2 regions of the Aquamicrobium ahrensii genome follow, and region 1 is predicted to be linked to the other one. Evidence: predicted binding sites of a transcription regulator. Region 1 holds the regulator's gene; the other holds the start of a gene.
The links. The regulator PhoB, encoded in region 1, activates phosphate uptake and scavenging genes when phosphate is short. The targets are predictions, from matches to a motif close to TGTCATNNANCTGTCAT.
Positions count from the first base shown of each region.

Region 1 (14,678 bases):
GGAAAGCGGAAGCGCTTGCGCTGCCGGCGTCCATTGATCATCAGGAAGGTCACGCCGATGCAGCCGGCCAGGGCGACAGCCCAGCTCCAGCCCGCGCCGATGGAGCCCATCGGCCCGCCGCCCATGAGCTGGAAAGTGGCGTCAAGCGGCGCGACCGTCTGGCCGCTGGTCACCCACCAGGCGGCCCCGCGCCAGATCAGCAGCCCGCCAAGCGTGACGATGAAGGCCGGGACTTCGAGATAGGCGATGATGAACCCCTGCAAGGCGCCGATGAGCAACCCGGTGAGAATGCCGCATGCCAGCGCGATCACCCATATCCATGGATCTCCAAGAGGAAAACCGAACATGCGGATGAGGATCTGCGCCTGCAGCACACCCATGACCATGCCGACGACGCCCTCCATGGAGCCCACCGACAGGTCGATATTGCGCAGCACGATGACCAGCACCATGCCCGTCGCCATGATCGCCACGGACGAGGTCTGGACCGACAGGTTCCACAGATTGCGCGGCGTCAGGAACAGCCCGCCGGAAAGGAAATGAAGCACGATCCAGATCAGCACCAGAGCTCCCAGCATGCCAAGCATGCGGGTATCCAGTTCGGTCGCCTTGAGGAAGCGCCCCAGGGGGCCAAGTTCGGCTTCCCGCGCCCGGTCGGCCATCGTCGCTGAGGTCGCATCACTCATGGTTTCCTCCCGCCGGCCGGAGCTGGCCGCCAAATGCGCCACGCCGATATGCTAGAGCAATTCCAGCAAAAGTGCACAGCGGTTTTGCAATCCGGGCCACACGGCGGCCTGGCTTCTGTTACCAATTGCAAGTTTGGGGAATGTCGCGCCGGGCGCGCCATGGCGGACCGCCGCATCGGCCGGAAGCGCCGGAATCCCGGCGCTTCCGAATGCGATGCCGATGCAGCCTAGTCGCAAGCGGCGACGCTGCCTGCCGCAACGCCGGTGCAAACCGCGTCCTTGGTGATCCACCCGGCGTCGATGACCACGTTCAGATTGTCCTTTGTGATGGCGATGGGCGTCAGGAACACCGACTTGACCGTATTGCCGCCCGGCGTGGTGAAGTCCTGCACATTGGCGATGTCGGTCATCGCCTTGCCGTCAGCGAACTGCGCGGCGATCTCGGCCGCGTTCTTGCCGAGCTCGCGCGCGTCCTTCCATACCGACACGGTCTGGGTGCCGAGCGCGATGCGGTTCAGTGCGGCATGGTCGCCGTCCTGACCCGAGACCGGCACCGAGCCGGCAAGCCCCTGCGCCTGCAAGGCGGCGATCGCGCCGCCGGCGGTGCCGTCATTGGAAGCCACCACCGCATCGACATTGTTGTCGTTGGCGGTCAGGAACTGCTCCATGTTCTTCTGGGCGTTGGCCGGCAGCCAGCCGTCCGTATAGGCCTCGCCGACATTCTTGATCGCGCCGGAATCGATGGCTTCCTTCAGCACTTCCATCTGGCCGGAGAACAGGAAGTCGGCGTTCGGGTCCGCACCGGAGCCCTTGATGAAGACATAATTGCCTTCCGGCTTCAGCTTGAACACCTCGCGCGCCTGCATGCGGCCCACTTCCTTGTTGTCGAAGGTGAGGTAGAAGACGTCGCTGTTCTCGATCAGGCGATCATATCCGACCACCGGAATGCCTTCGTCCAGCGCCTTCTGCACCGCCGGTCCGATGGCCGAGGCGTCCTGCGCCAGAATGATCAGCGCATTGGCGCCCTGACTGATCAGGCTTTCGACATCGGTAAGCTGCTTGGAGGCGGACGACTGGGCGTCGGCCGAAATGTATTTGTCACCTGCGGCTTCGATGGCGGCCTTCATCGCCGCCTCATCTGTTTTCCAGCGCTCTTCCTGAAAGTTGGACCAGGAGACGCCGATGATCTTGTCCTTGGCCTGCGCCGAAGCGGAAAGCGCCAGTGACAGGGCGGCGCCTGCCAGAATGGCGGTCGTGAACTTCCTCATGATTTCCTCCCTGCGCCCTGACGGACGCCAATGAACTGACCCGTTAGGCCGGCTGGAGACTTTTTTCGAGCCTCGAAAAAAGTGTGGCGTAATGCCCCGCCCGAGTCAACGGATTTCGCGTGCCCCCACCTATTTATTTCGAATTTCGAAATAAATAATGACAGCGATTGAAGCTTCTGACACACTTTGCTGGCTGCTATGCACGCATCGCAGCACGGGAGATTGAGGAAGCCATGACCGTTGGAATGCGGCACGACGATCTGCGCCGGCGCAACCGCGCCATGGTGATCGCCGCCACACGGCGAGGCGGCCAGGCTTCGCGCACGGAAATCGCCGCCATCACCGGTCTCAGCCACTCCACCATATCGGCCATTTCGTCAGACCTGATCGCAGAACGCATATTGACGCAAACCCGGCAGGACGCGCCGGCGCTCAAGCGCGGCAGGCCACAGGTCGGGCTTGCGCTCAACCCACAAGCGGCCTGCGTGGTCACGCTGATGCTGTCGCTCAACAGCCTGTCCGCCGTCAGCCTCGACTATGCGGGCAATGTGCTGGATGAAGAGCATCGCCGTCTCGACACGCGCGCCCTGCCCCGCGACAAGCTGATCGACGAATGCCTGACCATGCTTGGCCGGCGGTTGCGTCATCCGGCACGACAGGCAAGGCCGGTTCTGCGCGTCGTTCTGGCTACGCAGGGCATCACGGACGCCGAAGCGCGCTCGATGCTGTGGTCTCCGATCACCCCGCACACCGACATTGCGTTCGCAGACCTGCTCGAAGCGGAATTCTCCATTCCGGTCACGGTGGAGAACGACTGCAACATGATGGCCGAAGCGCTGCGCTGGCGCGATCCCGAGCGCTATCGCGACGATTTCATCGCCATCCTGCTTTCCCACGGCATCGGCATGGGGCTGGTGCTGAAAGGATCGATGTTCACCGGCACCCATTCTTCCGGTGTCGAGTTCGGACACATGGTGCATCGCCCCGATGGCGCGCTCTGCCGCTGCGGCCGGCGCGGCTGCATCGAGGCCTATGCCGGCAGCTACGCCATCTGGCGCAACGCCGCCGGCCACGACGGGAACGAGGAGCCGCGCGGCGATATAGACGAGGCGGAAATGCAGGCGCTGGCCGAAGCTGCCCGCAGCCATGACGGCCCCGAACGGAGAGCGTTTCGCATCGCCGGCGAAGCGCTGGGCTTCGGCCTCGGCAGCCTGTTCGCGCTGATCGACCCGGCCCCCGTGGCCATGGTGGGCCTCAACGCCGCCGCCTTCGACCTGATCGAACCAGCGCTGCGCGAGGCGATAGCCAGAACCGCGGGCGGGCACCATTCGGGATCGATCACCTTCGACACCGAGCCGGACCAGATCGCGCTGCTGCGCGAAGGGTGCGCCATGCGGGCGCTGACCTTCGTCGATCACCGGATCTTCGCCGGCGGCCGTCCTTCACAGGACGACCCCGCCGCGCTTCACTCTTCCCTGATCGCGTAGCCCGAACCGCGCACGGTGCGGATCACATCGGGCATGCGGCCAGTGTTGACCGCCTTGCGCAGCCGCCCGACATGCACGTCCACCGTGCGTTCGTCGATATAGATTGTCTCGCCCCAGACATTGTCCAGCAACTGCCCGCGCGAAAAGACGCGGCCGGGGTGCTGCATCATGAATTCGAGCAGGCGGAACTCGGTCGGGCCGAGCTTGATCTCGCTCTTCTTGCGGTAGACGCGATGCTGCTCGCGGTCGAGCACGATGTCACCGACCTTCAGCACCGAGGACAGGACCTCGGGCTTGGCGCGACGCAGCAGCGCCTTCACCCGCGCCACCAGTTCAGGCATGGAGAACGGCTTGACCAGATAGTCGTCGGAGCCCGTGGAAAGACCCCGCACCCGGTCGCTTTCCTCGCCGCGCGCGGTCAGCATGATGATCGGCAGACGCTCGGTCTGCTCGCGCATCCGCAGCCGCCGGCACAGTTCGATGCCCGAAACCGCCGGCACCATCCAGTCGAGCACCAGAAGATCGGGCACGTTTTCCTGCAAGCGCAACTCGGCTTCGTCGCCGCGCGTGACGATCTCGACCTGATAACCTTCTGCTTCGAGATTGTAGCGCAGGAGCACGCCCAGCGGCTCCTCGTCCTCGACCACCATGATGCGGGGTGCGATCATGTCCTGCTCCTGAAAATGCGCTCAGACCGCGGGCGCCGGCGCGCCGGTTTCGTCCTGTTTCGGACGATGAACGGGCAATTGCTCGCCGGTCAGCACATAATAGGCATTTTCCGCGATATTGGTCACGTGGTCGCCGATCCGCTCCAGGTTCTTGGCGCAGAACAGCAGGTGCGTGCAGGCGGTGATATTGCGCGCATCCTCCATCATGTAGGTCAGCAATTCGCGAAACACAGAGGTGTAGCGCACGTCGATCAATTCGTCCTCGTCGCGCAGGCGCACAAGTCCCTCCGGATTGCGCGTGCCATACTCTTCAATGACGCCCTGCACCTGCTCCAGGACCAGCTCGGCCATGTCCTCGATCGACCGGGCGAGTTCGCGCGGCATGACCGACTTGCCGACGGCGTCGACGCGCTTGGCGATGTTCTTGGCGAGGTCGCCGATCCGCTCCAGATCTCCCGCCATGCGGATGGCGCCGACGATGGCGCGCAGATCCTGCGCCATGGGCTGGCGCTTGCCGATCAGGATGATGGCGCGATCGTCCAGCCGGCGCTGGAGGCTGTCCATGACAGCATCTTCGGAAATGACACGCTGCGCCAGCGCGCTGTCGGGGACGATCAGGCTCTGCGTGGCCTCGTCCACCATCGACCGCGCCAGACTGACCATGTCCCGCACCAGCCCCTCGATCTCTTGCAGATCGTCGTCAAAGGCGGTCACCGTATGGGCACCCATTATCCGTTCCTCGTCTGTTGGAATGGCAGCGGAACCACTCAGCCGAAGCGGCCGGTGATGTAGTCCTGCGTGCGCTTGTCGTCGGGGTTGGTGAACATCTTCTCCGTCGGCCCCTCCTCGACAAGATTGCCGAGATGGAACATGGCCGTGCGCTGGGAGACGCGCGCCGCCTGCTGCATGGAGTGGGTGACGATGACGATGGTGTAGTTCTCCCGCAACTCATCGATCAGTTCCTCGACGCGGGCGGTGGCGATCGGATCGAGCGCCGAGCAGGGCTCGTCCATCAGGATCACCTCCGGCGAGACGGCGATGGCGCGGGCGATGCACAGGCGCTGCTGCTGGCCGCCGGAAAGGCCGGTGCCCGGCTCGTTGAGGCGGTCCTTCACCTCGTTGAACAGGCCGGCGCGCTTGAGGCTGGATTCGACGACTTCATCCATGTCGGTCTTGCTGCGGGCGAGGCCGTGGATGCGCGGGCCGTAGGCGACGTTCTCGTAAATCGACTTCGGGAACGGGTTCGGCTTCTGGAACACCATGCCCACGCGCGAGCGCAGCTCGACCACATCGATGTCGCGGTCATAGATGTCCTCGCCGTCCAGTGTGATCTGACCGACCACGCGGGCATTGTCGATCGTGTCGTTCATGCGGTTGAGGCAGCGCAGGAAGGTGGACTTGCCGCAGCCGGACGGACCGATCAGCGCCGTCACCTGATTCTGGCGCACCAGAAGATCCACATCGAACAGCGCCTGCTTGTCGCCATAGAAGACGCCCACCTTCTCGCCGCGCATCTTGATGCGCTCGTTCGTGGCGGCGGCCACCTTCTCGTTCACGGCATTTTCCAAAGTTGCTTCGCTCATGATGTTCATGGGTCTTGGTTCCTTATCTACCAGCGCCGTTCGAAGCGCCGGCGCAGCAGGATAGCCGCCAGGTTCATTGCGGCGAGGAAAAGCAGAAGGATGATGATGGCGCCCGAGGTGCGCTCCACGAAGGCGCGCTCGGCCTCGTTGGCCCACATGTAGATCTGCACGGGCAGTGCGGTGGCCGGGTCCAGCGGCGTTGCCGGATAGTCGGCGACGAAGGCGACCATGCCGATCAGCAGAAGGGGCGCGGTCTCGCCGAGAGCCTGCGCCAGACCGATGATGGTGCCGGTCAGGACGCCGGGCGCGGCCAGCGGCAGAACGTGATGGAATACGGTCTGCATCCGGGAAGCGCCGATCCCCAGCGCGCCGGAGCGGATCGAGGGGGGAACCGCCTTCAGCGCCGCGCGGGTGGCGATGATGATCGTCGGCAGCGTCATCAGCGTCAGCACCAGACCGCCGACCAGCGAGGCCGAACGCGGCAGGCCGGCGAAATTGACGAACACGGCGAGACCCAGAAGTCCGAACACGATCGACGGCACGGCCGCCAGATTGTTGATGTTGACCTCGATCAGATCGGTCCAGCGATTCTTCGGCGCGAACTCCTCCAGATAGATGGAGGCGGCGACGCCGATCGGCAGCGCCAGCACCAGCACGATCAGCATCATGTAGAGCGAGCCGATCAGCGCCACGCCCATGCCAGCCATTTCCGGACGGCTCGACGCGCCGAGGGTGAACAGGCCGCTATTGAACCGCTCGACCATCGCGCCATCGGCGGTCAGCGTCTTCATCCAGCCAACCTGCTTGTCCTTGACCTTGCGCCGCGATTCCGGAACCGACAGGTCGATCTGGCCCTTGTGGGCGGAGTCGACATCGGCATTGGACAGCACCCACACATTCCGCGTGGCGCCGATAATCGCGGGATCAGCCATCACCATGTCACGCAGCTGCGTGCGCACGCCCTGCGAGATCATACCCGACAGGAGACGCAGGTCCGCACGGCTTTCCTCGGCTTCGACATCGATGCCAAGCCTGGTGGCGAGGGCATTTCGCGCCAGCAGCGGATAATTGGCCGTGGCCAGAACGTTGGGATCGCTGTCACGTTTCCCGTCGGGATCGATGACGCTGGCGTCGAAGGTTACGGCCAGATTGATCGAGGTCTGCCAGAACGCGGTGTAGCCGCCCCTGATCACCGTGAACAACAGCGCCGCCAGGAAGAAGATGCCGATGCCGATGGCGACAAGGCCATAGAGGCGGAACCGGCGTTCGGCGCGGTAGCGGCGCTTGATGCCAATGTCGCGGCGAGGTGGCGCCGCAGCATCCGTGGCCCCGGCCGGATCGAACGGAATGTCGGTCATTCGTACTGTTCCCGATATTTGCGTACGATATAGAGCGCCAGCACATTCATGCCGAGCGTGATGACGAAAAGGGTGATGCCGAGCGCGAAGGCGACCAGTGTTTGCGGCGAGGTGAATTCGAGATCGCCGGTGAGCTGGTTCACGATCTTGACCGTGATGGTGGTCATCGCCTCGCCCGGATTGAACGTAAGCCTGGCCGCGACGCCCGCCGCCAGCACGACGATCATGGTTTCGCCGATGGCCCGCGAAGCGGTCAGCAGAAGCGCGCCGACGATGCCCGGCAGCGCCGCCGGCAGGATGACGTTGCGCACCGTTTCCGAGCGCGTGGCGCCGAGCCCCAGCGAACCGTCATGGAGGGCGCGCGGCACCGCGCTGATGATGTCGTCGGAAAGCGACGACACGAATGGTATCAGCATGATGCCCATGACCAGGCCCGCGGTGAGCACGCTCTGGGCCATGATGAAGGGCTGGCCGCCGGCAAGCGCAGCCGAAATGTCGCGCAGCAGCGGGCCAACCGTCACCAGCGCGAAGATACCGTAGACGATGGTCGGAATGCCCGCGAGCACTTCAAGCACCGGCTTGACCACCGAGCGCACCTTTCGCGAAGCGTATTCGGACATGTAGATCGCCGCGAACAGGCCGACCGGCACTGCGAAGAGCATAGCCACCAGCGCGATGTAGAGCGTGCCGGCAAGCAGCGGGATAAGGCCGAACTGGCCGGTCGCGCCACCTGAGCCCGCCGCCGCGAAGCGCGGATCCCACACGGTTCCGAAGAAGAAGTTGGACAGCGGCACCGACTGGAAGAAGGTCAAGGTCTGGAACAGCATCGACAGGACGATGCCGACCGTGGTGAGGATGGCGACGGTGGAGGCCGCGATCAGCCCCCACAGCATGACGCGCTCGACATTGTTGCGGGCGCGGCGGCGCAGCGTGATGCCGGACAGGCCGAGCCATGCGCCAGCCAGCGACAGGAGGATCGCGCCGATGGCCGAGGAGAGCGAGGACGAATCGCTCAGGGAACGATAGGTTTCGGCGGCGGGGATCATGTAGGCTTCGCCGCTGGAAGCCAGCGCCACCCCCTTCGAGGCGAACAGCGCCTTGAGATCGGCCTGACCGGAGCGCACCTGATCCAGCTCTGCGGGAGCGAGGTGGCGCATGCCGTCACCGATCGTATAGATCGTGCCCATGGTGAGCGAACGGTTCACATCGGAGGCGGAGCGCACCTGCTCGGGCAGGCTGCGCCACACGGCCGAGTCGACATAGATCGGGCTCACGGCCTTCCAGACGCCGAAGAAGATGATGGCGGGAAAGATCGCCAGAATGAGCGCATAGGAGCCGTGATAGCCGGGCAGCGAATGCTGTTTGACGCCGGCTTGCGGTTCAAGCCGCGCCGCGCGCATGCGCGCCACCATAAAAGCTGCCACGCCGATGACGAGGATGATGGCGAGGACCCAGGAAACGCTCATGAAGTGTATCCGGTTGGCTTCAGGGTCAGGCCCTGGATTGCATCACGCGAAAGATGGTCCGGGACGCGACAGGCGCGTCCCGGACCCTGGTATTTACATGGTCTTGCCGGACTCGAAAGCCGAGCGCTGCTCGTCGCGCTCGCCATCGGGAGCCGCGACCAGACCGTATTCGGCCAGCGGGCTGTCGGGACCCACCATGTCGTCGGAAAGGAAGAAGTCCACATACTCCTTCAGGCCCGGCACAACGTCGAGATGCGCCTTCTTCACGTAGAAGAACAGCGGGCGCGACACCGGATACTCGCCCTTGGCGATGGTCTCGACCGACGGGCTCACACCTTCCACGGTGGCGACTTTCAGCTTGTCGGCGTTGTTTTCGTAGAATGCGAGACCGAACACGCCGACGCCGGTCTTGTTGGAGTCGATGCGGGCCAGCGTCTCTGTGTAGTCGCCATCGATGTCGACGGCCTTGCCGTCCTTGCGCACGGCGATGCAGGCGGCGGCAGCGGCCTTTTCATCGGCGCCGGTGGCCGCGATGGCCTCAAGAGCGCCGGACGCCTTGCAGCCTTCGGTCATCAGCTTCTCTTCGAAGACTTCGCGGGTGCCGTGCTTTTCGCCGGGGATGTAGGCGGCGATATCCCAGTCCGGCAGCGCGGAATTCACTTCGTTCCACTTGGCGACCGTATTGTCGACCAGCTTGCCGTCGACGACGACCTGGGCGGCGAGCGCCTTGTAGAGGTCCTGCGCGGTCAGGGTCCAGTCCGGACCGTTGATGTCGGTGGCGAAGACGATGCCGTCATAGCCGATGCGCACTTCCTGGATTTCGGTGACGCCGGCGTCGGCGCAGGCCTTCACTTCCGATTCCTTGATCGGACGCGAGGAATTGGCGATGTCGATGGTGTTTTCGCCGACGCCCTTGCAGAATTCCTTGAGGCCGCCCGACGAACCGCCCGACTCCACGACCGGGGTCTTGAAGTTGGAATAAGCCTCGGAAAAGTTCTCGGCGACGATCTTGGCGTAGGGAAGAACGGTCGATGAGCCGGCGATCTGGATCTGGTCGCGCGCCGAGGCGAAGCCGGCCGTCGCGGCCAGCGCGAGCGCCGCAACCGACGCGGTGAGAACGTATCTTTTCATGTGGCCTGCTCCTGTTAGCAAGGTGGTCTGGAAGCGCTCTTTCAGCGCCCGGTGTGGCCAATAGACCCCGTTTATTACAGTCGCATGACAGTTTCGTGTCGGTCCGGTAAAGCTTGACAGGAAAGGCTTTGGCGGCATCCGCACGACTTGAAAGCCCCGCCGGCCGCAAGGCAAGCTGCCGCCTGCGCTATCTGCTTGTTATTGCCAACCTTGTGGGGTTTCGCGCGCCTCGTGCAGCACGCCGCCGGTCAGCCCCGCCCGGTTTCCTGCTCTTCATATTCGGCGGAGGAAGATTGTCCGAGCCAGCGCTCCAGCTTGGCCATCAGCGCCCGCGGGCTGACGGGCTTTGGCAGATAATCGTCCATGCCGCTCTCCAGACAGTGCTCGCGATCACCCTTGAGCGCATGAGCCGTCACCCCGACGATCGGCACATGCGACACGCCGGCCGCCTCGCTTTCGCGAATACGGGCGGTGGCCTCGTAACCGTTCATCTGCGGCATCGAAACGTCCATCAGGATCATGCGCGGGCGCAGGGCCGGGAACGCCTCGACCGCAAGCTTGCCGTTGGCGACGATCTCGAAGCTGTATCCGCTCTCGGAGAGGATCTGCGTGAAGACAAGCTGGTTCACCTCATTGTCTTCGGCGACCAGTATGTCGAGCCGCCCGGCCTGCGTGCGATCGGCGCGACCAGGACCCGGGACGCCGGCGGATTCGGCAGCCCCGGCAGGATCGGGCGACAAATGCGCCTGAGACGGCTCGCCGCCCTCCTGCGGAACCTCGTCTGCGGGAAGCCCCCGGCGTCGCTGGATCGCGTCGACCAGCACATCAAGCAGGGCCGAAGAGCGCACGGGCTTCGTGAGGTGGGCATGAACATCCAGATCCCGGCACGATGGGTCGGCCACGGAATGATCGACCGAGGTGAGGAGCAGGACGGGGATGTCGTGGAATGCGGATGACGCCCGCACCACCCTCGCGACGTCGGGTCCGCTCATGCCGGGCATCTGGTAGTCGAGCACGATGCATTCGACACCCATGTCCCGCGCGGCGGCGGCCTCCAGAACTTTCAGGCCTTCGACGCCGTTGGCGGCGGCGCAGGAATCGAAACCCCAGGATTGCATCTGCTCGGTCAGGATGGCGCGATTCACGGCGTTGTCGTCGATGATCAGCACCCTCGCCCCGCTCACATCGACGGGAGGCGCGGGCTTCGCAACGATGCGGCTGCCCTTTTCGAGAGCTATTTCGAACCAGAAGGTCGAGCCCCGGCCCGGCTCGCTTTCCACGCCGATCTCACCATCCATCAACGCAACCAGCCGCGATGAGATGGCAAGCCCCAGCCCCGTGCCTTCATGCCGGCGCGTCGATGAACCGTCGACCTGGCTGAACTTGTCGAACACCGACGCCAGCTTGCCGGCCGGGATGCCGATGCCCGTATCGGTCACGGAGAAATGCAGTTTCGTCCTGTCGCCCTGATCTTCCCCCGCCACATCGACCAGCACATGGCCGTGGTCGGTGAACTTCACCGCATTGCCAAGCAGGTTAAGCAGTATCTGGCGGATGCGCGCGGCGTCACCGATAAAGCAACCTTCCAGGCCGGGTTCGACACGCACGACCAGTTCCACATCCTTTTCGCGCGCGCGGGCGACGACCAGCGCCAGGGCGTCGTCGACGATCTCGCCCAGCTGGAATGGCGCGGGATCGAGAACCATCTGACCGGCGTCGATCTTCGAAAAGTCGAGAATGTCATTGATGATGGCGAGCAGGGCATTGCCGGATTTCGTAATGATATCCGTGAAGGTGCGTTGCTTCTGGTCGAGTTCCGTCTTCGACAAAAGCTCCGCCATGCCGAGAACGCCATTCATGGGCGTGCGGATCTCATGGCTCATATTGGCCAGAAATTCCGACTTGGCGCGATCCGCCAGCTCGGCCCGGCGGCGCGCCTCCTCAAGCTCCGCCTCCCTCTGCTTCAACTCGGTGATGTCGGTGGTCGAGCCGATGAGGTAGAGCGATCCGTCGGAAGCCGTCATCGCGCTTTTTCGCGCGAACTGATGTCGAACGGCGCCGTCGGCCGCTATCACGGTCTCCTCGCCTTCCTGCGTCTGTCCCGTACGCAGCACGGCCAGATCGCTTTCCGTCATTTCACGGCCATGGACGCCGAACAGCTCCATGTCGGTCCTGCCCAGCGCATCCTCGCGGCTGATTCCGGTCAGCTCGCTCCAGCCGCGATTGACATAGAACTGTCTCAGATCCGCATGCTTTGCGTAGATCGATACAGGCACATTGTCGATCAGGCTGCGAAAAAGCTCATTCTCGCGCGTGCTTTCGCCCAGCGCCCGCTCGCGCTCCTTCAGCGCCGTGACGTCGTAATAGGAAATGAGCCGCCGGCCACCCGAAAGGGCGGTGACGGAATAGATCATGGTGCGGCCGTCGCCTCGGCGGAACTCGCGTGGCGCCACCCCTCCGGCGCGGATTTCGCTCAGCCGGCGCGAGACATAGTCCTCCCACGCGTCGTCGTCGCCACAGACGGCCGTATGCCGGTCAGCCTCGAGCAGCGTACGGAATGCGCAACCCGTCTCGGCCTGATCCCGCGACAGGTTCCACAGCTTCCGGAAAGCCCGGTTGATCAGTTCGGTATTGAGCGCCTCATCGACGATGACGATAGCCATGTCCAGCAGATCGACGGTTCGTTCCAGATCGAGCCGGAGCTGATGGGTCCGCGCCTTGCTGCTTTCCAGTTCGGTCACATCGGAGCATGTCGAGATCAGCATTCCGGTATCGGTGCGGATGGATCGCTGCAGCACCATGCGGCCGCTGGCGAAGCGGATGAGAACGGGATCGCCGTTCGAATTCCGGCGTGCTTCCAGTATCGCCGCGCGCCAGCCTTCATCCGACAGGCCGCCCTTGTCCCACAGGCCGCGCGACAGCCCGGCGTCGAGTATCTGGCTGAATGAAATGCCTGCCCTGAACACATCGCCGAGCCCGCAATAAATCTGGAGCAGAGCCTCATTATACAGGATCAGCACGTCGTTCTCGTCATAAAGGCACAGCGCATCGCTGATGGCGTTGAGCGCGGTCATGGCCTGCCGCGCTTCACGCACCGCGGCCTGCGAGGCCGGCATGAAATCCTGAACCTGCGCCACCATCGCGGTGATGTTGCGCGCGACGCCGCGATAGCCGGTAAAATCGCCCTGCGCATCGAACTGCGGCTCACCGCTGGTCGAGACCCAGCGGCAGAAGGCGGGACCATCCTTCAGCTCGTAGACGAAATCTCGAAAGGGACGGCGCTGCTGCAAATCATGCAGATGGGCCAGCACATTGTGATTGCCGTGGCGGGCCTGCTCCATGAAATCGAAGCGGAAGCGGCCGATGACGGTTTCAGGCGGCATTCCGGTGGCTGCCAGATAATTGCCCGAAAGCCGGGAGAACCGCAGGTCGGGACCTGTTTCCCAAAGCCAGCACGCTTCGTCACCGCCCTGAGGGGGAGGAAACAAGCCATCCGCCGGGCCATCAGCCGGCATGGAGGGAAAACCAGCCAGCAAAGCCGGAGCTTCATCGGGGTGAGCGTCATCGGCACTCCCACCGCCGCCGCCATGCCCGATCGGCCCCTGCGCTTTCTTCATATGACCCAGCCCCGATCCCCGCCGGACACCCCTTATGCGCGCCATAGAAGTGCTGATGACAAGGCTTAACTGTCTGCTAATCATAACGCAAGCTGGCTTCATTCGCTCGGCCGGCCGTTCGCAGGCGCATTGTCAACACCTGCATCTCGCGCTATCGGATTGAGGACATGTTGAAACCTGCTCGCGTTGGTCCAATTCTTCTCTGCGGCCTCTTGCTTTCGGGCGCTGGCTGCGCGCGCACCGACGACGGCACGGTGGTTATCCCAAGGCCGGTCGACGCAAGGCGCATATGGGACAAGGGGCCGGCCGGCACACAGACACCGCCGGTGGAAAGCGGCTCCAACGTTTTCCCCCTCAACTCCCCCGCCTACAGACGCCCGGCCCCGCCTGCGGGCGCAAGCACCCGGCGCGCCGCCGCCGGCCCCGCAACGGTGGCTCCGGCCGAGCCCACCGCCCCGATCTCCTGCGGCCCCGCAACCGACGCCGGCGGGCGCGTGCGGATGGTGTGTGAATAGGTCCGGCTTCAGCCGGTCCGACACAGTTCTTGAAAGCGTTGGCTACCCGACGATGAACCCGCACCGCGCGGATGCAGGTTCATCTTCCGATCGTGACGCCTCAGCGCGCCGCCACCTGCAATATCCGGCACAGTTGGGCGAGTTGCGCATCATAAGCGCCCGGATTGCCGAGGATATCGATGCACCTCTTGCGCAGCATCCTGACCTCGCCTGTCGACATGTTCGCAACCACGCCCGGCAGATTGGCGTTCACGCCCGGATTTCCAGGTGTTGCGGGGTTGCCCGGCGTACCAGGCTTTCCTGGCGTGACACCCACACCGACCCCCACACCGGCCGATATGCCGCTTCCCACGCCGAGTCCAACTCCGGCGTTGACGCCGCCAACCGAAGCGCCCACGCCCGCCGACACCGCGTTCCTTCCACCGATATTCGCACCCAGACCGGCGTTAACGCCGCTCCTGCCGCCCACCGAAGCCCCGGCTCCTACACCGACGCCTCTGCTCGCTCCAACGCCGACACCGGCATTGACGCCGCGAGACCCGCCAACCGATACGCCCACGCCAAGGCCGCCATCCCGGCCACCGGCGCTGACGCCCAGCCCTTTACCCCCGATGTCCAGCGCCTGCGCAGGCAAAGCCAGCGCCATCGCAAACACGGATGCGCAGACCAGCTTGGCGAGCATCCCCGTCTTTTCCGATACGGACATGAAACTTCCTCCTCGCTTCATTCGGCAAAGCCTCCGGCAGGCCGGGACTTCCGTTGCAGGGGGAATTGTTCGCGTCAAAAATCAACGAACCGGTAATAAACATGAATCAACTTTAACGGTTGCAATCTGAGGGTCGGGAATCAGGCCGTAGCGGGAACCGCCCTGCGACGACGACATGCGTAAAGACAAGGAC
Region 1 covers NZ_JBEPMN010000014.1:39,302-53,979, reverse strand. The annotation lists gene ABID44_RS15240 (sugar ABC transporter permease) at 1-686, opposite strand, end outside; gene xylF (D-xylose ABC transporter substrate-binding protein) at 914-1,954, opposite strand; gene ABID44_RS15230 (ROK family protein) at 2,188-3,441, shown strand; gene phoB (phosphate regulon transcriptional regulator PhoB) at 3,420-4,109, opposite strand; gene phoU (phosphate signaling complex protein PhoU) at 4,131-4,838, opposite strand; gene pstB (phosphate ABC transporter ATP-binding protein PstB) at 4,877-5,701, opposite strand; gene pstA (phosphate ABC transporter permease PstA) at 5,719-7,050, opposite strand; gene pstC (phosphate ABC transporter permease subunit PstC) at 7,047-8,516, opposite strand; gene ABID44_RS15200 (PstS family phosphate ABC transporter substrate-binding protein) at 8,610-9,647, opposite strand; gene ABID44_RS15195 (response regulator) at 9,896-13,264, opposite strand; gene ABID44_RS15190 (hypothetical protein) at 13,432-13,779, shown strand; gene ABID44_RS15185 (hypothetical protein) at 13,880-14,485, opposite strand.

Region 2 (14,678 bases), on a different contig from region 1:
TCGGAACCATGATCGGGCCGATGCTGGCCGCCGGCATGATGGAGTGGTGGCGTCCCGAAAGCCTGCTCCTCACCACCGCGCTGGCCCACCTTGTCATCGCCGGCTACACCGCCCTGCGCATCCGGCAGCGGGCTCCGGTCCCGATCGAGGACCGGGAGGCTTTCACCACGCTGCCGGTCGAGCGGTCGATTACGCCGCAGTCGCTGACGCTCGATCCGCGCACAAAAAATGAAACCGATGGTTGAGAATTAGGCGCGTTTGACGCACTACTGGAGTCATGATGCTTGCTGATGCATTCATGGCGATCGCCGATCCCAACCGGCGTCATATTCTGGAGGAGCTTCGGCGTGGCCCCAAGACCGTCACCGAACTGGCGTCCGGCCTGCCGGTTTCAAGACCGGCGGTTTCCCAGCATTTGAAGGTGTTGCTCGATGCCGGGCTGGTCAGCGCGCAGGCGGAGGGCACCCGTCGCGTCTACAGCATCAGCAATACGGGTTTCGTGCAGCTCAACCTGTGGCTGGACCAGTTCTGGACCGTTTGAAGGCCTGTCGCCCGGAAAGCGCGACAGGCTTCAGGACAATGACATGCCGTTTGATACCACCGGCAATTTTTCCGGGTTGCAGAAATGAAAAGACCGCCCGAAGGCGGCCTTCAAACCTGCCGGCGATCCTGAAAGATCAGCCTTCCTTCGGCGTCAGCACCTGGCGACCGCGATACATGCCGGTCTTCAGGTCGACGTGATGGGGGCGACGCATTTCGCCCGAATTCTTGTCCTCGACATAGGTCGGCGCCTTGAGCGCATCGGCCGAACGGCGCATGCCGCGCTTGGACGGGGAGGTTTTTCGCTTCGGTACGGCCATGGATATGCTCCGCTCGTGTTCAACAACCCGCTTCGCCCTTGTGTAAGGGCCGCCTGCAGGGCCAAATTCCAGATGAAAGTGGCGTGCCTATACACGGCCTGCAGCGTTTTGGCCAGCGGGGTCCAGCAAGTTTTTTAGCTGCGCGCCGATTTGAGGCAACCGACATAGCTGCCCGCACGCGACGCACGCCGTTCTATCAGGTTGGCCAGCCGGCGCAAGCCGGGGCCGGGTTTGGCAGGGTTGCGCGCCTGCGGATTGGGCAGCGTGACGGCCAGCAGCGCCGCCTGCCGGCGCGTCAGCTTCGAGGCCGGCACGCCGAAATGATGCTGCGCCGCCGCTTCGATACCGTAGATGCCCGGCCCCCACTCCGCGATATTGAGATAGATTTCCATGATCCGCCGCTTGGGCGTCACCAGATCGAAATAGACCGCCAGCGGCAGTTCCACCACCTTGCGCGCCGTGGTGAAGGGTTTTTGCCAGAGATAGAGGTTTTTCACCGTCTGCATGGTGATCGTCGAGGCCCCGCGCGCGCCGCCGCCGGCCAGCGCGTCGTTGACCACGGCCCGCAACTCGCCGACGTCCACCCCATGGTGCGCGCAGAACTGCCCGTCCTCCGACATGATGACCGAATGGGCGAGCACCGGCGCGATGTCGTCCAGCCGCACCCAGCGGCGATCGTAGCCTGAGAAGGTGACCGCGTCCTTCAGCATCAGGGTGGAAACCGGGTGGACGAAGGACGGCAGGTAAAGCAGGGTCAGCACGACCGGCGCCAGCGCGAGGATCGCCGCAAGCCTCACGAGCGCGCGAAGCCTGCCCCTGCTTCTGCCCCTCGATCGCGAAGCCATGCCTTGTCCCCGGTGGACCAGCCCCTCGGTCTCCTGCTCTATGATCGGTTCCGACACCCGGCCGCTCCCGCCTGCTCCCTTCCCGCATAAAGGTGCTTGGCTGCTTGCGCAATGTCTGCGCGTCGGCTACCGCTCCCCAACATGGAAAACGATGCTCGAATTCGCTTCGAAACCCTGCTCGATGAACGGGCTCAGGCCATCGGGACGCTGCTGCGCGGCATACTCGACGGCAACCCGCTGGCGGGAGAAATCGTGCGCCCGGAGCGTCTGGTCGCCGCCATGCGCCATGGCGCGCTCAATGGCGGCAAGCGCCTGCGGCCCTTCCTCGTCATCGAAAGCGCGGCGCTGTTCGGCGCGAAACCTCGCCAGCAGGAAGCTTTGCGCGTCGCGGCGGCGCTGGAATGCGTGCATTGCTATTCTCTGATCCATGACGACCTGCCGGCGATGGACGACGACGACATGCGCCGTGGCCAGCCGACTGTGCACAAGGCTTTCGACGAGGCCACCGCCATTCTTGCAGGCGACGCCTTGCTGACGCTGGCCTTCGATATCCTGTCCGACGACCTTGGCGACAGCGGCCCGGCATCCGTGCCGCCGGCTGCGCGTCTGGCGCTCGTGCGCGGCCTTGCCCGCGCCTCGGGGCTCGGCGGCATGGTGGGCGGACAGATGCTCGACCTTTCCGCCGAGCGCGAAACGCCCGATGAAGCGGGGGTCATCCGTTTGCAGGCGATGAAGACCGGCGCGCTGTTTCGCTACGCCTGCGAGGCCGGCGCCATTGTGGCGGGCGCGCCCGAAGGCGACCGCGAAAGGCTGGCCGAATTCGGTTCGGCCATCGGGCTCGCCTTCCAGCTTGCCGACGACCTGCTCGACCTGACCGCGGACGCCAACCAGCTTGGCAAGGCGACCGGCAAGGACGCCGCCGCCGGCAAGGCTACCCTGGCCGCCCTGCACGGACCCGACTGGGCGCGCAGCCAGCTTCTCGGACTTGTGGAGCAGGCGTCGGCCCTGCTCGAACCCTATGGCGAACGTGCCGCAATCCTGAAACAGGCTGCACATTTCGTCGCCAGTCGCGACAAGTAGCCCGCGCTGCCCGGTCCGGAACGGATTGTTAATGATATATGGAGCGTAATCCCGGCATTTGATTGAGCCGGATCCCAAAGCCGGGGACGCTTTCGGGTCCGATGCTCTGAAATTGCGTAGAGGGCTGGGGACTGCGCATGCCGGAATATTCGTCGTTCGTCCGGTCCGTCCGGATAAGATACCTGTCCGGCCTTACAGTGCTGGCGCTTACGGTGATCGGCCTTGTGGCGGCCCTGAACCACATCAACACCTATCGCAACCGCGTCGACATGCTGAGCGCCCTCATCGCCAGTTTCGGCAGCAGCCTCGACAATGCCGCGAACTTCACTGAAAACGCCGCTTCCGCCTGGCGCACCACCACCAGCGACGAACTCACCGGTTCGGCCGGCCTGCACGCACGCAAGCTGCTGCAAGGCATCGAGGCGATCACCACAGATCTGGCGGAGCTCTCCCCCCGGATGACGCAAGGCACGACCGACGCGCTCGCCGCAGCCTCGGTCAATCGCGATCTCCTGTGGTCGGCGCGCGACATGGCCCGCAACCTGGCCCTCATGACGCAGGCGAAAAGCCTCGATGACTGGAACCATCGCGACGTCCTCAACCAGAACACCCTGTTTGCGCAGCCCCTGCTGATGCGCGCCCGCGTGGCGCTGGACGCCGAGCGCCGGCTGGCCGACGCCCGCTCCTCCAGCCTGCTGTTGTGGGGAACGGTGATCTTTGCGCTGACGCTGGCGGGTGTCACCTTCTGGATATTCAGGCCCATGGAAAAGGCGATCCAACGCGCCTTCGCCCGCACCGCTGAATCGCTCAAGCGCGCCGAGGCGGCCGATCGCGCCAAGTCCGAATTCCTGGCCAATATGAGCCATGAAATCCGGACCCCCATGAATGGCGTGCTCGGCATGGCCGAGCTGCTGGCCAACACGGACCTCACGCCGCGCCAGAAGACCTTCACCGACGTGATCGTCAAATCCGGCCATGCGCTGCTCACCATCATCAACGACATTCTGGATTTTTCGAAGATCAACGCCGGTCAGCTGACGTTGAATCCGGCCCCGTTCAGGCTGACCGAAGCGGTGGAGGACGTCGCCACGCTGGTCTCGGCCCGTGTCGCTGAAAAGAATCTTGAACTGATCGTGCGCGTCGACCCGCGTCTGCCGGCCTTCGTCGTCGGAGACGCCGGCCGCTTCCGCCAGATCGTCACCAACCTGCTTGGCAACGCCGTGAAGTTCACCGAAAAAGGCCATGTGCTGGTCGATGTCAGCGGCGAGGTGGTCGAAGGCGCGGCCATGCTCAAGGTCAGCGTCGAGGACACCGGCATCGGCATTCCCGCCGAGAAGCTGCAAAGCGTGTTTGAAAAGTTCGCACAGGTGGACGCCTCTTCCACCCGCCGCCATGAAGGCACGGGCCTCGGGCTCGCCATCGGCGCGCGGCTGGTGGAACTGATGGGCGGCGAGATGGGCGTCAGCAGCGAGATGGGACGCGGTTCGATCTTCTGGTTCAGCGCCCCGATGCCGGTTCACGACATGCATGTCGACGACGAGCGCGTCCCCGGCGACGTGACCGGCGCGCGCGTCCTGATCATCGATGACAATCCGGTCAACCGCGACATCCTGCTCGAACAGCTCCGAAGCTGGGGGTTCGACTGTGCGGCGGCCGAAAGCGGCGCCGTCGGCCTCGCCTTCCTGGAACGGGCCTGCCAGCTCGGCGCGTCCGTCGACTGCATCATTCTCGACTACCAGATGCCCGGCATGAACGGCGCTGACGTGGCCCGCGCGCTCGCCGGCGACAGCCGTCTCTCCACCATACCGGTCGTGCTGCTCACATCCGTCGATCAGGTGGATTTCGCCCGTCTGATCATCGACTACGGCATTGCCGCGCATCTGACGAAGCCGGCGCGCTCCGCAGTGCTGCTGGGCACCATCATCTCCACCATCCAGAAGGCGCGCCAGCATCCCGGCGCCACGCAATTCATTCGCCAGCCATTGCCGAAACCTCCCATACAGCGCCGCATCGAAACGCCCGTTCTCGCACCCGCCATGGCGAAGGAGGCTGCGAGCGGTTCGATCGACATTCTGATCGCAGAGGACAATGAGGTGAACCAGCTTGTGTTCAGCCAGATCCTCAACGGGCTTGGCCTCAGCTACCGCATCGCCTCAAACGGGCGCACGGCTCTGGACATGCACCGCGCGCTCAGCCCGCGCCTGATCCTGATGGACGTGTCGATGCCCGACATGAACGGCTTTGAAGCGACCCGCGCCATCCGGACCGCCGAAGCGCCGAGCGGCCGCCGCACGCCGATCATCGGCGTCACCGCGCATGCCCTGAAGGGGGATCGCGAAAAATGCCTCGATTCCGGCATGGACGACTATCTGCCGAAGCCCGTGTCTCCCGACCGGCTGGCGGCCAAGATCGGCAACTGGCTGGGCGAAACGCAGACGGCGAAAACGGCCTGACGCGCCGTCAGCGATTGCGCAGCACGACGCAGGAGCCGCCGGAACCGCGCAGCCTCTGGCAGATCGTATCGGCCTCGGAGCGGCTCTCGGCCCCTATGCGCACCGCATAGATGCCACGCCGCCCGCGTGGCGAGCGCACCCGGCTGACCACCGGCTCATGCCCTTCAAGCACGCCTGAATGGCGCGCCTGCAACCGTTGCCATTGCCGGATCACCGCCGCCCGGTTGAAACCGCCGGCCACCTGCACGCCCCATGGGCTGACCGGAACCGTCGCCATGGCGATGGTCGATGACGCCGAAACCGGCAGACGCCGGCAAGCCGGACCGAATCCGAGTTCGGAATGCAGCTTCTGCACCTTGCCGGCATAGCTCCTGTCCGAAAAAGCGTCAGCCGGCTCGCCCATGATGTCGAGCACGTAGTTTTCCGTTTCCAGCGGCAGGAAACCGCCGGTGGACAGCCAGCGCGCCACCCGGTTCTCGCCGGCGTTGTAGGCGGCGGCGGCAAGACCGAGATTGCCGAAATTCTCCTTCAGCTCGCCGAGATAGGCGGCCGAGGCGGGGATCGCCTGCTCGATGTCGAAGGAATCGGCCAGACCACGCAGCTTCGCCGTTCCGGGCATGAACTGGGCGATGCCCTCCGCGCCGACCGGGCTCACAGCGTTCGGGTCGAAGCGGCTTTCCTTCCAGATCAACCGGGCGAAGAAATCACGCGGCAGGCCGGCGCTGCCGGAATGAAACTCGATGAGGTCGCAGACCCGGTCGATCAGCCGCTCCCGCGCCGGCCGGGGCGGATCGGCGCGCGCGGCATTGCCCGTCAGCGCACAACAGATCAGGATGGCGATCAGCGGCGCGGGAAGGCGCATGGCGCTATTCGGCCGCCTTGGCCCTTGTTCCGACGCCGAAGCGGTTCTCGATATATTCGGTCACCATCTTTTCGAAATCGGCTGCGATATTGGGTCCACGCAAGGTCGCAGCCTTCTGTCCGTCGATGAACACCGGCGCTGACGGCGTCTCGCCCGTGCCCGGCAGCGAGATGCCGATATCGGCATGCTTGGATTCGCCCGGCCCGTTGACGATGCAGCCCATCACCGCAACCTTGAGCTGCTCCACGCCCGGATATCTGGTGCGCCAGACCGGCATGTTGCGGCGAATGTCTTCCTGGATGTTCTGGGCGAGCTCCTGGAACACGGTCGAGGTGGTGCGCCCGCATCCCGGACATGCCGCCACGATCGGCACGAACTGGCGGAAGCCCATGGTCTGGAGCAGTTCCTGCGACACCTGCACCTCGCGCGTGCGGTCGCCGCCGGGCTCCGGCGTCAGCGAAATGCGGATGGTGTCGCCGATGCCCTGCTGGAGCAGAATGCCCATGGAAGCCGAAGACGCGACGATGCCCTTTGAACCCATGCCGGCCTCGGTCAGACCAAGATGCAGCGCATGGTCGCAGCGCTTTGCCAGTTCCGCATAGACGGCGATCAGGTCCTGCACGCCGCTGACCTTGGCCGACAGGATGATGCGGTCGCGGCCGAGGCCGATCTCTTCCGCCATATGAGCCGACAGGATGGCCGACTGCACGATGGCTTCGCGCGTCACTTCCTGCGCCGTCATCGGAAAGCCGTTGTCCTGATTTTCGTTCATCAGCCGGGTGAGAAGCTCCTGATCGAGCGAGCCCCAGTTGACGCCGATGCGCACCGGCTTGTCGTAGCGGATCGCCATCTCGACGATGTCCGCGAACTGCTTGTCCTTCTTGTCCTTGAAACCGACATTGCCCGGATTGATGCGGTATTTCGCCAGCGCCTCGGCGCAGCCCGGATGATCGGCCAGAAGCTTGTGGCCGATATAATGGAAGTCGCCCACCAGCGGCACATCGACGCCAAGCCGGGCCAGCCGGTCGCGGATTTTCGGCACCGCCGCGGCGCTCTCGTCCCGGTCCACGGTGATGCGCACCAGTTCAGAACCGGCCCTGTGCAGGGCCGCCACCTGTGCGACGGTGCCGTCGATATCCGCGGTGTCGGTGTTGGTCATCGACTGCACCACCACGGGCGCGCCGCCGCCGACCATGACGCCGCCGACATCGACGCCCACCGAAGCGCGGCGCGGGAACGGAGAGGAATAGTACCCGGTCATGCCCGGTTGCCTCTGACATTATTCCTGGGCGCGGCGCGTCCCGCCGGACACGTCAGCAGCCCTGTTACATCAAACCTTGCGTACCGATACCGAAATGAAGGCGCATTCAAGGTCGGTCGGCGCGGGCCGGCCAACCCGGGAACGGGCGGACACGCAAAACTCAGCAATGAGGTGGAGGAGAGAGCCTCTCTTGTCAATGCCGCCAATGCGCCCGGCGGCAAATCCGGCGCTCAGCCGCCGCCTTTGACAGGCGTCGTCTTCGGCCCGGGAACGCCGCCCGAACGATCGGATTCAATAAAATCACAGGCTCCAGCCGGCGGCTTTGCGCCGCCGACGGCCGTTTGCCGAATTGCCCGCCTTCAGGCAGGCCGGATATCAGTGAGAGGTCGGCTGGGCCCTGAGTTTCTCAATCTCGTCCTTGATGGCCAGCTTGCGTCGCTTCAGATTCGCGATTTCCAGATCGTCCGTGGAAGGATGTTGCAGGGCTGAATCGATCTGCCGTTCGATATCGCTGTGTTTTCTCTGCAGTTCGTCAAGATGGGATGCAAGAGACATGATTGGTTCTCCCTTTCATGGTTTCCTCGACTGCAACCGCCACCGATGTTGCCGGCCCACATTTGTGACGGCTGGATGACACTGTGCCATCAACCGGGACGGTTGTCGAACGCATAAGCGTTGCATTTCACCTGGGACCAAAATGTGATATTGATTTGCCAGCGAGTGGTTTTTTTGGCCGCTCCCCGCCCGATCTGACCCCGCCGCGGCAGCGTTGCGGGCGTCGAAATTTGCATATGGTAGGTAATGTCCGAGCAGGAACAGGCCGAGATTCGACTCGAATTCGCGCGTTTGAAGCAGGACCACGCCGATTTCGACGCCGCCATAAACGCCATGGTGGCCACAGGCTGCGACCCCTTGCAGATCCAGCGCATGAAGAAGAAGAAGCTGGCCCTGAAGGACAGGCTCCGCTCTCTGGAAGACCGGATCATTCCCGACATCATCGCCTGAGCGGATCGCTTTGGCGGCGCGAGCCCCGGAACCGGCGCGGCCACGATGCAGCCTCTTCGAGCGCCGTTTCGTGCATGAAGACAAAGCAGGCAAGCATGGCCGCTCACGCGCCTGCCCTGTTCCGGGACAGGCTACCTGTCGGTGACGATCTTGACCTTGTCGCCCGCCGAAAGCGTAGTTCCCGGCCCAAGCGCGTTCAGCACCCTGAAGAGATCGAGCTTGCGGTCCACGCCCACCATCTGCGCCGCCAGCGTGCCCATGGTCTGGCCGGGCTTCACGGTCACGACCCGGATACGCAGCGGTTTCAGGGCGTCCCTCTCGGCTTGCGTCAGGATACGGAACGAGCCGCCCACCACGCGCGCCACACTGTCCAGCGACGTGCTGGCGGCCGGAGCCGCCGTGAGCAGCCGGTAGACCTGGCTGCCGGCCCGGATGACGGTGACATCGAACTGCCAGCCCTCGGCGCGCGCTCTGGCCGTAGCGGCCGGACTGCCGTTTATGGTCGTCTCGCGCACACTCGACGCATCGAGCCCGGCCACCCAGCCGCTGCGGATATAGTCGCCCAGAGAGCGATTGGGATCGAGCGAGACGCCGTCGAAGCGCACCGCCATGTCTCCGGGCCCCGTGGCCGTCACCGCGGTGGCGGAATTGTCGATCATGAAGCTGTCCGGCACCGAAAAGGAAATGCCGAGCTTCGGATGCAGGAAATTGTTGCCACGCACATAGCCCTCGTCGGGCGTGTCGCCGTAGAGCAGCCCGTCGATTCCGGCGAGATAGCTGTCGCGATCGCGCGTGCCGACGCCGGGCTGGCCGAACTGCCGCGCATGGCGCAGCGCCAGTTCAATACGCTGTGGCGTGTTCGGGTGCGTGGCGAGGAAGTCGAGGCTGGCGTCGGTGGCGCCGCTGACCGAGCGGAAATCCGTATAGGCCGACATGGATTGCAGGAAGCGGCTGGCGGCGAACGGATCGTAGCCCGCCTCGCCCACCGACTTGATGCCGATGACGTCGGCCTCCAGCTCCTGGTTGCGCGAGAACTGGGCGAGACGCAGCTTGCCGCGGATCAGCGCCGCCTTGGCGGTCGGGCTGTCGCCAAGCACGTCGGAGACGACCTTGGTGGCGAGTCCTTCTTCCGCCTCCAGCCGCTGGCGCTGCAATCCGTGATTGGCGGTGACATGGCCCATCTCATGCGCCACGACGGCCGCCAGCTCCGAGGAATCGTTGGCCAGCGCCAGCAGACCGCGGGTGATGTAGAGATAGCCACCCGGCAGCGCGAAGGCGTTGACATTGGGCGAATTGAGAATGGTGATGCGGTAGTTCTGGGTCGGATTGGCCGAAACCGTGGTCAGGCTGCCGATAACCTTGGCCACCATGCGCTCCAGCTTCGGGTCTGAATATTCGCCGCCATAGGTAGCCAGAATGCGCGGATGCTGGGCGCGCGCCAGTTCCGCCAGCTTGTTGTTGGCGGTGACATTATCCACCGTCACCGGCTTGGTGGAAGGCCGGAAAGCCGATTCCTGCATGTCCGGCGGCACGATGGCCTGACATGCCGCCAGCGCCACGGCGACACCAGCCAGCGCGAGCATTCGCGCCGGAGACAGCTTTCGGTCAGGCTTCAGGACGGACGACAGCTGGGCTTCCTTTCCTCATCTGCGGCATAACCGCTACCGTGCCCCGGACAGTTGCGAACAACGGCCACGATTCGACCGATCCCGCCATATTCCCTAATGTCGCATTGATGGCAAATTATGTCCGCATGCGGGCGATCGCTTCAGGAAGCGCCGATATAGCGCCGGAAAGCCTCCGGTCCACCCTCGCCGAAGAACTCCGCGACAGGCCCGCTGGCCGCCACCCGGCCCCCCTCGATGAAAACCATGTCGTGCGAGATGCGGCGCGCATCCTCCGGCTGATGGGTCACGAACAGCACCGTCAGGCCGCGCTCCTTCTGCAACGCGGCGACCAGATCCAGCATGTCCTCGCGCAGCGCCGGGCCCAGCGACGCAAAAGGCTCATCGAGCAGCAATACCGGCCGTTCGCGCACCAGCACCCGCGCCAGTGCAACCCGCTGCCTCTCGCCGCCGGACAATTCGCGCGGCAGGCGTTTTCCCTTGCCGCCAAGCCCGGTGCGCTCCAGCGCCCCGGCTACGGCCACGCGATCCGCATCGTTCAATCGCAGCGACGCCGAGCGGCCAAGCCCGACATTCTGCTCGACGGTGAGATGCGCGAACAGGTTGTTTTCCTGAAACACCATCGAAACGGGCCGCGCCGCCGGCAGGTCGGCGCTGACATCCCGGCCTCCGATCAGCACACGGCCGGAGGCCGGCATCTCGAAACCGGCGACGAGGTTGAGCAGGGTCGATTTGCCCGATCCGCTCGGCCCCATCACGGCGGTGATGCAGCCGGGCCGAAACGCCACGTCGAACTCGAACGCGGCCTCGCCATAGCTGAACCTCACCTTCTCCACCTGTACCCCGGCGACGGACGATGCGCTGCGGGTCATTGCTGCGTCTCCTTCGCGAGCCGCGTCGACAGGAACATCAGGGCGAGGCAGGCCAGCCCGAGAAGCAGCGCCAGTCCCGCCGCATCGGCAGTGCGGTAGCTGCCCATGCGCGCCAGAAGCAGATAGGGCAGCGTCTGCACGGCATCGGAACCGAACAGCGCGATCACGCCAAGGTCGCCCAGCGACAGCGCCATGGCGAATGCGGCCGCGGTGGCCAGCGGCCGCCGCAGCGAGGGCCAGTCGATCAGCCTGAGCCGGGCCCAGCCTACGATTCCCAACTGCGCGCACAGCCGCTCGTGGCGGGCGCTCGCCGCATCATAGGCCGGGCGAAGCGCTCTTATGGCGAAGGGCATCGCCATCACCGCATTGACGGTGACCACCAGCACCGGCGCGAAAGCGAACACATCTGCGACATGGCGCAGCAGGATGAACCAGCCCGCGCCGACGACGATCGGCGGCACCACAAGCACGAAGCCGGCTCCCGTATCGGTGGCGTATTCGAGCAGCGGGCGGCGCGCACCGGCGGGGCGCAGGGCGAGCGCGCGGCGCGCCATCACCAGCGCCATCGAAAGGGCGGCCGCCAGCAGCGCCGACGACAGCGCCAGCGCCAGACTGGTGAGCGCCGCGCGCTGCACCGCCGGCTCCAGAACGAGACGGCCAAGCTCGGCCTGCAAGCCCGCCGCCACCGTCGCGGCCATGGGGCCGGCGACGAACAGCAAGGCGAGCACGATCAATACGGCGTTGAGCGCCGCCTCCCCGGCTCCGACCGAGACGAAGCGGCGCGGCGCTACCGAAAGACTGGCCTCCGCCGTCGTATTGGCTCCCAGACGCGTCAGCGCGAAGACGATGGCCAGCGTCAGCGTCACCTGCAAGGTGGTCAGGGCCACGGCGCGGGCAGGGTCGAAATCGAAGCGCAACGCCTGATAGATCGCGACTTCCAGCGTGGTGGCGCGCGGTCCGCCGCCAAGCGTCAAAACGATGGTGAAGGATGTGACGCACAGCATGAACACCAGCCCGGCCACGCCCGGCAGCGCCTGACGCAGCACCGGCCATTCGATCAGCCTGAAGCCGGCCCGCGCCCCCATGCCGAGCTGGCTCGCCAGCCGCCACTGGTCCGTTGGAACCGTCTGCAAGGCTTCCACGAACAGCCGCACGCTGAGCGGCAGGTTGAAGAACACATGCGCGACGAGGATGCCGGAAAGCCCGTAAACGCCCGGCCATTCATCGCCGCCGAGCGTGGAGAACAGCCCGGCGAAATAACCGGCGCGCCCGTAGAGCGCCAGAACGCCGAGGGCCGCGACAAGAGCCGGCAGCGCCAGCGGCACGGCGAAGAGTTGCAGGATCAGGCCGCGCCCCGGAAAATGCGGGTGCCGCGCCAGCGCACGCGCCACGAACAACGCTGGCGCCACGGAGAGCAGCGTCGACAGCAGCGCCTGCCACAGCGTGAAACGCGCCACCCTCAGCATATAGGGATCGAAGGCGGCGACCGCGCCGGAGAGGTCGCGCACGCCTTCGGCCACCAGACCGGCGAAGGCGCCGCCGATCAGCAGCGAAATCGCCGCCAGCGCCACGATGCCGGCGGCGATGCGCAGGTCGCTTTGTGCGGAAACTCTCCCGGCGGCCAATTTGTCTTACCTGCCCATGACCGCCAGCCACTCATCCACCCAGGCCTTGCGGTTGTCGGCCACCTCCTGCGGGCTGAACTGCAAGGTTTTGGTCGGCTTCACGAGCTTGTCGAAGGCCGGGTCGAGCGGCTTGTCGGTCTTGCCGGCCGGGTACATCCACTGGGTTTCCGGCACCGAATCCTGAAAGCCCGGCCCGGTCATGAAGGCGAGGAATTTCTCGGCCAGCGGGTTCTTCGCCCCGGCAATGGTGATGCCGGCCACCTCGACCTGGAGATAATGCCCTTCCGCGAAGGGGGCGGCCTGATAACGCTCCGACTTGTCGGCGATCATGTGATAGGCTGGCGAGGTGGTGTAGGACAGCACCATCGGCGCTTCGCCCTTCGTGAACAGCCCATAGGCCTCGCTCCAGCCGGGCGTCACCGTCAGCACGCGGCCTTTCAGCTTCTCCCACGCCGCGCCCGCCTCCTCGCCATAGACCGAACGCACCCACAGCAACAGGCCGAGGCCCGGCGTCGAGGTGCGCGGGTCCTGAATGACGATCTTCTGCTTCTGGTCCCCCTCGACCAGCTCCTTGAGGCTCGACGGCGGCTCGGGCAGCTTTTCGGTGTCATAGACCACGGCGAAATAACCGTAGTCGTAAGGCACGAACATGTCGTCGTTCCAGCCGCCCGGAACGTTCGCTTCCGGCGTTGCGCCATGGGCCACGAACAGTCCCGTGCCCCACGCCTCTGCTGTGAGGTTTGTGTCGAGCCCGAGCACGATGTCGGCCTTCGTGGACGCGCCTTCCAGCTTCAGCCGGTTGAGCAGGGCCACGCCGTCAGCCACGGAGACGAAATCGACCTCGCAGCCGCATTCGGCCTCGAAATTCTTCTTCACCTGCGGGCCGGGGCCCCAGTCGGCGGTGAAGCTGTCATAGGTGTAGATGGTGAGCTTGCCTTGCGCCGAAGCGGGCGCGACGGCGAACAGCGCGGCGACAGAGAGGACGGATAGAAGCAATGTGCGCATCGGCGCCTCCTTGGTTTCGTGGTCAGGGGGTCGAGGCGCCGGATGTCCGACAGCTTCTAATCCCTCCGCCGGTACAAGCCGGATCAGGTTCGGCGGGTTGGCCTGAGCCTCTCAGCCGGGCCGCGAAGAACGCGTCCGGCACCCCGTTAGAGCATATCCAGAAATAGGGCCCCCGACGGCGGGAAGCAAGAGAGGCGGCGCTCTTCCGTTCCATTGAAGGGACTGCTAATGCCCCTCCCATGAGCCGATACACAATTCTTCTCGGCGGCGAGCTTGTCCGCACGCCCGCCCTTGAGCGCCAGATCGCCGGAACGCGAATCATCGCCGCCGATTCCGGCATTGGCCACGCCGAGGCCCTCGACATTGTGCCGGAGCTTTGGGTTGGCGATTTCGATTCCGCTCCCCAGATGCTGCCGGAGCGTCTGAAAGCTGTGCCAAAGCGGGAATTCCCCTCGGACAAGGACCGCACCGACGGTGAGCTGGCGGTGGACATCGCGCTCGAACAGGGGGCGAGCGCGCTTGTGCTGGCCGGTGCGTTCGGCGGCGCGCGCGCCGACCACAGTTTCCTGCACATGACGCTGGCGCTGCGGCTGGCCGAGATGGGGATCGACGTGATTCTGACCAGCGGCGCGCAGGAGGGCCGGCCGCTGCCGCACGCACCGGTGGAATTCGATTATGCCGAGGGCACGCTGTTTTCGGTTCTCGGTTTTTCGGAGCTGGCCGGGCTGACCGTGACCGGCGCGAAATGGCCGCTCGACGCCGTCACCGTGCCGTTCGGCTCGTCGCTGACCATGTCGAACGAAGTTTTGAAGTCGAACGCAACTGGCGGGCGGCTTCGTATCGACCTTGCGCGGGGCCGCGCCCTGCTGGTCGCCCATCCGCTTACCGGAAAGGACGGCTGACATGGCCCCGCCGCTTCTCAATCTTGCCGGCATCCGCCTCACCTTCGGCGGCACGCCGCTGCTCGACGGCGCGGACCTTACTGTCGGCCCCGGCGACCGCATCGCGCTGGTCGGCCGCAACGGCTCCGGCAAGTCGACGCTGCTGAAGATCGCCGCCGGGCTCGCCGAGGCGCAGGACGGCGAGATTTTCCGCCAGCCCAGCGCCACCATCCGCTATTTGGCGCAGGCTCCCGACATGGAAGGCTTCGCCACGGTGCGCACCTATGTCGAGGCGGGGCTGGGA
Region 2 covers NZ_JBEPMN010000005.1:151,020-165,697, reverse strand. The annotation lists gene ABID44_RS09285 (MFS transporter) at 1-245, shown strand, start outside; gene ABID44_RS09280 (ArsR/SmtB family transcription factor) at 278-541, shown strand; gene rpmF (50S ribosomal protein L32) at 678-860, opposite strand; gene ABID44_RS09270 (biosynthetic peptidoglycan transglycosylase) at 995-1,762, opposite strand; gene ABID44_RS09265 (polyprenyl synthetase family protein) at 1,847-2,785, shown strand; gene ABID44_RS09260 (response regulator) at 2,923-5,238, shown strand; gene ABID44_RS09255 (lytic transglycosylase domain-containing protein) at 5,246-6,100, opposite strand; gene ispG (flavodoxin-dependent (E)-4-hydroxy-3-methylbut-2-enyl-diphosphate synthase) at 6,105-7,361, opposite strand; gene ABID44_RS09245 (YdcH family protein) at 7,737-7,916, opposite strand; gene ABID44_RS09240 (YdcH family protein) at 8,163-8,366, shown strand; gene ABID44_RS09235 (M48 family metalloprotease) at 8,498-9,949, opposite strand; gene thiQ (thiamine ABC transporter ATP-binding protein) at 10,135-10,863, opposite strand; gene thiP (thiamine/thiamine pyrophosphate ABC transporter permease) at 10,860-12,488, opposite strand; gene thiB (thiamine ABC transporter substrate binding subunit) at 12,495-13,493, opposite strand; TPP riboswitch at 13,537-13,649, opposite strand; gene ABID44_RS09215 (thiamine diphosphokinase) at 13,733-14,395, shown strand; gene ABID44_RS09210 (ABC-F family ATP-binding cassette domain-containing protein) at 14,397-14,678, shown strand, end outside.
Region 2: ABID44_RS09245 (YdcH family protein) is a predicted target of PhoB. The motif match lies at 7,981-7,997, and genes of this name have one in related genera.